One region of the Rahnella aceris genome, then DNA from elsewhere that is predicted to be linked to it. Evidence: riboswitches for the same ligand, from Rfam matches in the RefSeq annotation. Region 1 holds a riboswitch; each other region holds the start of a gene.

The links. A riboswitch is a leader RNA that binds a small molecule or an ion and turns the genes downstream of it on or off. The one in region 1 is predicted to bind thiamine pyrophosphate.
Region 2: it holds a riboswitch for thiamine pyrophosphate, as region 1 does, so the genes downstream of both, thiC (phosphomethylpyrimidine synthase ThiC) here and thiB (thiamine ABC transporter substrate binding subunit) in region 1, are expected to answer to the same signal.
Region 3: it holds a riboswitch for thiamine pyrophosphate, as region 1 does, so the genes downstream of both, thiM (hydroxyethylthiazole kinase) here and thiB (thiamine ABC transporter substrate binding subunit) in region 1, are expected to answer to the same signal.

What each region holds. Positions count from the first base shown of each region.
Region 1 is NZ_JAADJV010000002.1:269,800-273,078, forward strand. It holds gene sgrR (HTH-type transcriptional regulator SgrR) at 51-1,712, shown strand; TPP riboswitch at 1,753-1,882, shown strand; gene thiB (thiamine ABC transporter substrate binding subunit) at 1,926-2,909, shown strand; gene thiP (thiamine/thiamine pyrophosphate ABC transporter permease ThiP) at 2,885-3,279, shown strand, end outside.
Region 2 is NZ_JAADJV010000009.1:7,289-10,567, forward strand. It holds gene nudC (NAD(+) diphosphatase) at 1-722, opposite strand, end outside; gene GW591_RS23870 (Rsd/AlgQ family anti-sigma factor) at 822-1,337, shown strand; TPP riboswitch at 1,411-1,537, shown strand; gene thiC (phosphomethylpyrimidine synthase ThiC) at 1,660-3,279, shown strand, end outside.
Region 3 is NZ_JAADJV010000001.1:186,791-190,069, forward strand. It holds gene GW591_RS00925 (class I SAM-dependent methyltransferase) at 1-15, opposite strand, end outside; gene GW591_RS00930 (glycosyltransferase family 2 protein) at 46-1,035, opposite strand; TPP riboswitch at 1,326-1,424, shown strand; gene thiM (hydroxyethylthiazole kinase) at 1,459-2,268, shown strand; gene thiD (bifunctional hydroxymethylpyrimidine kinase/phosphomethylpyrimidine kinase) at 2,265-3,065, shown strand; gene GW591_RS00945 (hypothetical protein) at 3,073-3,279, opposite strand, start outside.

The DNA.
Region 1 (3,279 bases):
AATATGAGGAAAGATAAATTGATGAAGATCGGCCACGGAGTTCCTCTTTTATGTCCTCATCCCGTTTGCAACAACAGTTCATCCGCTTATGGCAAAGCTGTCACGGTGAAGAAACTGAAACGACATTACAGGCACTGTCAGAAGTCCTGAACTGTTCACGCAGACACATGCGCTCGTTGCTCAGCACCATGCAGGGACAGGGCTGGCTGACGTGGGATGCAGAGGCCGGACGCGGCAAACGATCCACGCTGAAATTTCTTTATACCGGGCTGGCACTCCAGCAACAGCGCGCTGAAGAGCTGCTGGAACAGGACAGCATTGATCAGCTGGTACAACTGGTCGGCGACAAAACCCTGGTGCGCCAGATGCTGCTGTCCCAGCTCGGTCGCAGTTTCCGTCAGGGCAAACATATTCTGCGCGTACTGTATTATCGCCCGCTGATGAATCTGCTGCCCGGCACCATGTTGCGCCGTTCAGAAACCCACATTGCCAGACAAATCTTTAGCGGCCTGACACGCATAAATGAGGAAAATGGGGAAGCGGAAGGCGATTTAGCCCATCACTGGCAGGAAGTTTCGCCGCTGCACTGGCGGTTTTATCTGCGCCCCGCCATTCATTTTCATCATGGTCGCGAACTCGAGATGGCAGATATTATCGCCACGTTTATTCGCCTGAAAACGCATCCGCTGTTCAGCAACCTGAAATCAGTCACGACGCCCACGGCGAATGTCATAGATATCCACCTGAATGAACCCGACCGCTGGCTGCCGTGGTTGTTTGGCAATATCCACGCGATGATCCTGCCGCAGGAATGGCAGTCACTGCCTGATTTTGCCCGCCATCCGGTCGGCACCGGCCCTTACGCCGTGGTGCGTAATCTGAAAACACAGCTGCGCATCCGCGCCTTTGACGATTATTTTGGCTTCCGGGCACTGATCGACGAGGTGAATATCTGGGTATTACCGGAACTGAGTGAAGAGCTGGTGCATTCCGGCGTACAGCTTCAGGCCGATGAATCAGGCAAAAGCGAGCTGGAAAGTCGCCTTGAAGAAGGCTGCTATTTCCTGTTATTTGACCAGCGTTCGCCGGTCGGACAATCTGAAGAAACACGCCAGTGGTTGTGCGATTTACTCAATCCCATCGCCTTACTGAATAATGCCGAACCGATTTACCAGCGCTACTGGTCTCCGGCGTATGGCCTGCTGCCGCGATGGCATCACAAAGCGCCCCGGCCACGTCCGCCCAAACCGCAAAACCTGACGCAGGTAACGCTGACATTTTACGGCGAGCATTCCGAACATCAGGCGATCTGCAACGCCCTGCGCCCGTTGCTGGCGGAAGAAGGTATCGAACTGATTATTCAGATAGTGGATTACGCAGTCTGGCACCGCGGCGATGCCAAAAGTGATCTGTGGCTCGGCAGTGCCAACTTCACCCTGCCGCTGGAGTTTTCACTGTTCGCGCATTTCTACGAATTGCCGCTGGCAAAGCATTGCTTTAGCGAAGAGATGAACGACGATGCCGCCCTGTGGCACGCCGGGAATTTATCGATGGCGAAATGGAGCCAGAAACAGACGGTCAGCCATCAGATCCATCCCCTGTTCCATCACTGGCTGGTGCTACAGGGGCAACGCAGTATGCGCGGTGTGCGTATGAACACCCTCGGCTGGTTCGACTTTAAATCCGCCTGGTTTGCCCCACCGGACAGTTAATCGGACTATCGCATCGCGCCGTTAATCTCTAGAATGACATCCGTTCTCAACGGGGTGCCCGACTTGTTAAAGCTGCGATGTAAACGCCGTGAGCAAGTTTGGCTGAGATTTGAAACCCGTCGAACCTGATCCGGTTAATCCCGGCGGAGGGATTTGAGACTGCGCGATGCTTACTCAAAATCCTTTGCCCTTTCATTTTTTTGGAGCGCAAAGTTGAAAAAATTACTGTCCTGCCTGCTGTTACTTTCTGCACCTGCATTTGCGTCAAAACCTGTTTTGACGGTTTATACCTACGATTCTTTCTCTGCTGACTGGGGCCCCGGTCCCGCCATTAAAAAAGCCTTTGAAGCCCAATGCGGCTGCGAACTGAAATACGTGGCGCTGGAAGATGGCGTGTCTTTGCTCAACCGTCTGCGGATGGAAGGTAAAAACAGCAAAGCCGACATCGTGCTGGGGCTGGATAACAACCTGTTGCAGGCCGCTGAACAAACCGGTTTATTCGCCAAAGCACCGAAAACCAACGCCAGACTGACGGTGCCAGGCGGCTGGAATGACAGCACTTTCGTGCCTTACGATTACGGTTATTTCGCCTTCGTCTACGACAAAAATAAACTGAAGAATCCGCCAAAAAGCCTCGATGAGCTGATCAACAGCGACCAGAAATGGAAAGTGATTTATGAGGATCCACGCACCAGTACACCGGGTCTGGGCCTGATGCTGTGGATGCAAAAAGTCTACGGCGATAAAGCGCCGCAAGCGTGGGAAAAACTGGCGAAGAAAACTGTCACCGTCACTAAAGGCTGGAGCGAGGCTTACGGTTTATTCCTCAAAGGTGAAAGCGACCTGGTGCTGAGCTACACCACCTCTCCGGCATACCATATTGTCGAAGAGAAGAAAGATAACTACGCCGCAGCCGATTTTACCGAAGGGCATTACATGCAGGTCGAAGTGGCGGGCCAGCTGGCAAACAGCAAGCAACCGAAACTTGCTGAACAGTTCATGAAGTTCGTCACCACGGAAGATTTCCAGAAAGTGATCCCGACCGGCAACTGGATGTATCCGGTGGTGAATACCCCGCTGCCTGACGCTTTTAAACAACTGACGATTCCGGCCAAATCTCTGCAATACAGCGCACAGGATGTCGCTACTCATCGTTCACAATGGATCCAGGCATGGCAGAACGCCGTCAGCCATTGATCCCTCGCTGGCTGTTGCCGGGCGTCATCGCGTCACTGGCTATGTTGCTGGTGGCAGTACTGGCCTTAGGCTCTCTGTGGCGTCATGCGCCACAGATAAGCGGCGCATCGCTCTGGCACGATCCTTATCTCTGGCATGTGATCTGCTTTACTTTCTGGCAGGCGCTGCTTTCAGCGCTTTGCTCGGTGCTGCCCGCAATTTTGCTGGCACGCACCTTGTTCCGCCGCCGTTTCCCCGGCCGTCAGCTGTTATTACGTTTATGTGCGATGACGCTGGTCTTGCCGGTTTTGGTGGCGGTGTTTGGCATTCTCAGTGTCTACGGAAGACAGGGCTGGCTGGCGCAAATTTGCGGCTGGCTGGGCATGGATTA
Region 2 (3,279 bases), on a different contig from region 1:
GCAATCGTCCCGGGCGGTGGCAACTGCGGCAATGCATCAAAGCGATACCAATTCGCGTTAAGCAACTCTTTCGGGTCATGCTGTATGTCGCCACTGTCGTAATCCGCCATAAATGCCATCATCAGCGAATTGGGGAACGGCCAGGGCTGGGAACTGATGTAACGGACATTTTTCACCCGGATGTTACTTTCTTCCATCACTTCACGTGCCACAGTTTCTTCCAGCGTTTCTCCGACTTCCACGAAACCCGCCAGAACCGTGTGAATACCATTACGATGGCGGACATGCTGCGCAAGCAAAATCTCATCCCCCTTACGGATAGCCACAATGATGCAGGGCGCAATCTGCGGATAATAGCGTTCGCGACAGTGCCCGCAGAGTGCAGCCCACTCGGTTTTGCTGACGTGCATTTCATGTCCGCAGTAACCGCAAAACTTGTGAGAACGGTAAAACTCTGACAACTGCACACCACGCCCGACCAACTGGAATAATCCGCGATCCTGATCCAGCAACTGACGGGCGGAAACCATATGGTTTGGCATCGTCTGACGAACCAGCCAGACAGGTTCGCCCTGCCATTCGCCGATCTGCCGCGCTGTTTTACCGGTCAGAGAAAATTGTGCGGCGCTGCCAAACGGCAGTTCACCCTCAGGCAGCCATAGCTTGCCTTCCTGGCTGATGATCCACCAACCGTTGTGTTGCTCAGTAATCTGTAATTCCATAATTGTTGTTGCATAACCTCGTCGGGACTGACAATCTGAGTAAGATATTTACATATTAGTAACTTTTGGTTACTTTTTTTGTCGCTCACGGAGTCAACCATGCTAAATCGTCTGGAAAGACTGACCCAACGCGTTGGTGGCAGTAATGAGTTAGTGGATCAATGGCTGCACGCACGCAAAGAACTGCTGGTTTCGTACTGCACTTTCGTCGGTCTGAAACCCAATAAAGAAAAACATACACCTTTGAATGAAAAGGCGCTGGACAGTTTTTGCCATCATCTGGTCGACTATCTTTCTGCCGGGCATTTTCATCTCTATCCACGCATCATTGAAGAAGTCGATGGCGCAGGCAGCCCGAAAAAAGTACAGGCGGCAAAAATCTACCCTGCTCTGGAGCTGAATACTGAAGCTATCATGGCTTTCCATGACAGTTACACAGAAACTGATATTGACGATGACAATGCTTTCGCGTTTCACTATGCATTATCGGATATCGGTGAGGCATTAGATGCCCGTTTTCAACTGGAAGATCAATTAATTATCATGGCTTTTGAGCCTGCCCCGGAGAGTGTGCCACCTTCGGAAAATGAGCCTGATCTCGCCAGACCGGCTTAACACGTTGCCACAATAAAACCCTGCTCAGGGTTATGGTTTTACTTGTAGTTTAAAAAAACGCCTCCTATATTGAGGCTTCTTGTCGGAGTGCCTAGCGCATAATTTTCTGTTGAGAATTACGCCAGGCTGAGACCGTTAATTCGGGATCCGCGGAACCTGATCGGGTTAGTACCCGCGAAGGGAACAAGAGTAATGTTATGCGTTCAGCGCAATCAGGCATCTGCCTGCATAAGGCCGCCCGTGCTGCACCGCCCATTTTTACTCCTGCCGTAAACCTCCTGACAAGCAATTTTCCATCACGTTTTTTTGCGAGGAATTTGCTATGTCGAGTACCCAAAAACCCGTTATTTCTGAAAAGAAACCGTCAAATCGCCGTGAACAACGCGCGCAGGCACAATCGTTTATCGACAGCTTGCAGGGCGAAGCTTTCCCCAACTCCCGGCGTATTTATCTTGAAGCTGACCGCGAAGATATCCGCGTGCCGATGCGTGAAATCCAGCTCAGCCCGACGCTGGTCGGCGGCGGCAAAGACAATCCGCAGTTCGAAGAAAACGAAGCAATTCCTGTTTACGACACCGCCGGACCTTACGGTGATCCGGCGGCAGTTATCGACGTGCATACCGGTCTGGGAAAATTACGCGCCCGCTGGATAAACGAGCGTGCGGACACGCAGGAACTTTCACAGGTCAGTTCCGGTTTTACTCAGCAGCGGCTGGCGGATGACGGGCTGGACCACCTCCGCTTCGAACACCTGCCGCGCCCGCGCAAAGCCATTGCGGGTAAAAATGTCACGCAACTGCATTACGCCCGCAAAGGCATCATCACACCTGAGATGGAATTTATCGCCATTCGCGAAAATATGGGGCGTGAACGGATCCGCGGCGAGGTTCTGCGCCAGCAACATCCCGGCGAAAGCTTTGGCGCGCATCTGCCCGCCAGTATCACTGCAGAGTTTGTGCGACAGGAAGTGGCTGCCGGGCGCGCGATTATTCCCGCCAACATTAACCACCCTGAATCAGAGCCGATGATCATCGGGCGTAATTTCCTGGTGAAAGTGAACGCTAATATCGGCAACTCGGCGGTGACATCTTCCATCGAAGAAGAAGTGGAGAAACTGGTGTGGTCGACACGCTGGGGCGCGGACACCGTAATGGATCTCTCCACCGGACGTTATATACATGAAACCCGTGAATGGATCCTGCGTAACAGTCCGGTACCGATCGGCACCGTGCCGATTTATCAGGCCCTGGAAAAAGTGAACGGTGTGGCCGAAGATCTGAACTGGGAAATATTCCGCGATACATTGCTTGAACAGGCCGAGCAAGGCGTCGATTACTTCACCATTCACGCCGGTGTGTTGCTGCGTTATGTGCCGATGACCGCCAAACGCCTGACCGGGATCGTGTCGCGCGGTGGTTCGATCATGGCGAAATGGTGTCTGTCACATCATCGCGAAAGCTTCCTGTTTGAGCATTTCCGCGAGATCTGTGAAATCTGCGCCGACTATGATGTCTCGCTTTCATTGGGCGACGGCCTGCGTCCGGGTTCGATTCAGGATGCCAATGACGAAGCGCAATTCGCCGAATTACGCACACTGGGCGAACTGACCAAAATTGCCTGGGAATACGATGTTCAGGTGATGATCGAAGGTCCGGGACATGTGCCGATGCAGATGATCCGCCGCAACATGACCGAAGAACTCGAGCAGTGTCACGAAGCCCCGTTCTATACCCTCGGTCCGCTGACTACCGATATCGCGCCGGGTTACGATCACTTCACGTCCGGTATTGGCGCCGCGATGATTGGCTGGTTTGGCTGCGCCATGCTCTGTTATGTCACGCCGAAAGAGCATCTGGGCCTGCCGAACAAAGAAGACGTTAAGCAGGGTTTGATTACCTACAAAATCGCAGCACATGCTGCCGATTTAGCTAAAGGCCATCCC
Region 3 (3,279 bases), on a different contig from region 1:
AATTTTTATAGCCATCATTTTTCCTATTGTAATAATTTTCTAGTTTTATAATTGATCTTTTTCAGGTGGATAATTTTTTTTTGCCAAAGGTTGAGGATTTCTGTTGTGCAGTTGTGCGGTTTTAAATCTTAAATCTTCAAGTAATGTTCTGTTAGCAGAAAGCAAATCTGCAACGAATGCAATCAGCAAGGTCTGAAATCCCATCCCCAACAAGATAGATGCCAAAATTAGAGACTGTATATTTCCTGTGCCATCTCCCGTAAAGTATTTGAATAAGAAACGTAGTCCGATCAAAAATCCAATGGTGAAAAGTGTCAAGCCAATGGTTCCAAAAAATCTGAATGGACGATAGATCACGAATATTCTTATAATTGTGATTACGCTTCTTTTGATATATGAAAATGTACTTTTCACCAGTCGGGAAGGGCGTAAGTCATCATTTACTCTGATAGGTACGGATGTAATAGAGATGTTTTTCTGTCCGGCTTGGATAATAGTTTCAAGGGTATAAGTATAATTACTGAAAACTATAAGCTTTTGAGCCGTTTCGCGGTTAATTGCACGAAAACCACTGGGCGCGTCAGGAATATCCGTTTTACTGGCCGTCCGCACAACCCAACTCCCTAGTTTTTGAAGTAATTTCTTCAAAGGTGAGAAGTGTTCAATTGCCTGAATTGGACGTTCCCCAATAACAAATTCTGCCTGTGACGAGAGTATTGGGGCAACTAATTTCGGAATATCATCTGCATTATATTGATTATCGGCATCAGTATTGACGATGACGTCGGCACCAAATTTTAAACAGGCATCAATTCCTGTCATGAATGCATAAGCCAGGCCTTTATTGGTCTTATGCCTGACTATGTGGTCTACGCCATTTTTCCTGGCCACGTCGATGGTATCGTCTGAGCTGCCATCATCAATAATCAGCCATTCAACGCTATCAAAGCCTTCAACATGCCGGGGCAAGGCATTCAGAGCAATAGCCAACGTGCCACCTTCATTAAAGCAAGGTATTTGTATAATTAATTTCACATCACATTCCTCTGCTAACGCTGATGTATATTATTCATGAATTTAATATAATCATTTCAATAAGTAAAAGCACTTATAGATATTCTTAAGCATATATAAAACCAGACGGTATTTGATATAGATTAGCAGGTATATGTGATGCTTGTGGCAAAAATAACATATTAATGAAAAGCCGCCTTAGTAAGGGTATTCCTGTCAAACCAATGGATATGTTAATACTGTCCTATTAGAGAACAGTGGTTTTTAACGCATTTCCTGATTGATCTTCTGACCTCCGCCGCCAATAATGTTCCCTTGACTCGGGGTGCCCGCTGCAAAGCAGGGCTGAGATTTTACCCGTATTACCTGATCTGGATTATGCCAGCGTAGGGAAGTCAGGTATCTCTCCTGATACCGCCTTCCTGAGTGCCGGTGGGGAGATTTATGAATACCCGACCTACCTTCTTGCCCGGCGCCTTAGCCGCCACTTCTCTGAAACGACTCCGCCTTTCAGCGCCGCTGGTTCACTGCCTGACCAACGACGTGGTGCAATCTTTTACCGCCAATGTCCTGCTGGCGCTGGGTGCATCTCCGGCGATGGTGGTTGATCCCGCCGAAGCGGCGCAATTTGGCGCCATTGCTGATGCCTTATTGGTGAACGTCGGCACGCTGACACATCCCCATGCCGATGCGATGCGGGCGGCTATTCACGCAGCCAGTCAGGCCGGAAAGCCCTGGGTGCTGGATCCGGTTGCTGTCGGCGGTCTGAGCTGGCGTACAGAATTCTGTCGTGAAATCATCACACTTAAACCTGCCGCAATCCGCGGTAATGCCTCGGAAATCCTGGCTCTCAGCGGCCTCAGTGCGTCCGGGCGGGGCGTGGACAGCGGTGATGATTCCCTTTCTGCCTTACCTGCCGCACAGCAACTGGCGCGGGAGACCGGCGCGGTAGTGGCTGTGACGGGTGAAACCGATTACGTCACCGACGGGATGCGCAGTTGGGCGGTGGCTGGCGGACATCCGATGATGACCCGCGTGGTGGGTACCGGATGCGCATTATCTGCGGTGGTGGCGGCCTTTGTGGCTTTGCCGGGTGATCGCCTGGATAACGTGGCCGCCGCCTGCCGGGTGATGTCCTGTGCCGGCGAGCGCGCCTGTGCGGTCGTGAAGGGGCCGGGCAGTTTCACGCCTGAATACTTCGATAATCTGTATTTAATGGGCGAGGAATGGCTGAATGGCGAGGAAATACAATGAAACGTATTAATGCACTGACGATTGCAGGCACAGATCCGAGTGGCGGGGCGGGGATCCAGGCGGATTTGAAAACCTTCTCGGCGCTGGGTGCGTACGGCACCAGTGTGATCACCGCGCTGGTGGCGCAGAACACCCGTGGTGTGCAGTCGGTCTATAACATTGAGCCCGGTTTCGTTTCAGCGCAGCTCGATTCCGTACTGAGCGATGTGCGGATCGACAGTGCGAAAATCGGCATGCTGGCGAACAGTCAGATTGTGGAGGCGGTTGCGGAGCGACTCAGACATTATCAGCCGCCGTTTGTGGTGCTGGATACCGTGATGCTGGCGAAAAGTGGCGATCCGTTACTGCTGCCGGAGGCCGTGGATGCCGTGCGTCGTTTGCTGATCCCGCAGGCTTCCATTATTACGCCAAATCTGCCCGAAGCGGCGGCGTTACTGGACTGTGCGGTGGCGGCGAATGAAACCGAAATGCGTGAGCAGGGAGAAGCCTTACTGGCGATGGGATGTGGTGCCGTGCTGATGAAAGGGGGACATCTGAGTGATGAGGAAAGCCCTGACTGGCTGTTTGTGACCGGTTCCCGTGAGCGGTTTACTGCGCCGCGTGTGAATACCCGACATACCCATGGCACCGGTTGCACGCTGTCGGCCGCGCTGGCCGCGTTACGTCCGCGTCATCACAACTGGGCCGATACGGTACGCGAAGCCAAAGCCTATTTACAGCAGGCGCTGATGCAGGCCGACTCACTGGAAGTCGGCCACGGTATCGGGCCTGTGCATCATTTCCACCGCTGGTGGTAACCGCGGATTATGCCTGGTGCTGGGTTTCGCTCAGCGCCTGTTCAACCTGATGAAATTTCGTCAGCGCCTTTTGCAAATGAACGGCATCAAACGGGTTCAGCGGATAGAATTTTTCTTCTTTACGCGGGCGCAGCATGACGCGGATTTTAGTTGCTGACATCCGTTCAAACAGATAGCTGGCAATATCGTCGTTCTCCTCGTCCTGCCACGACAG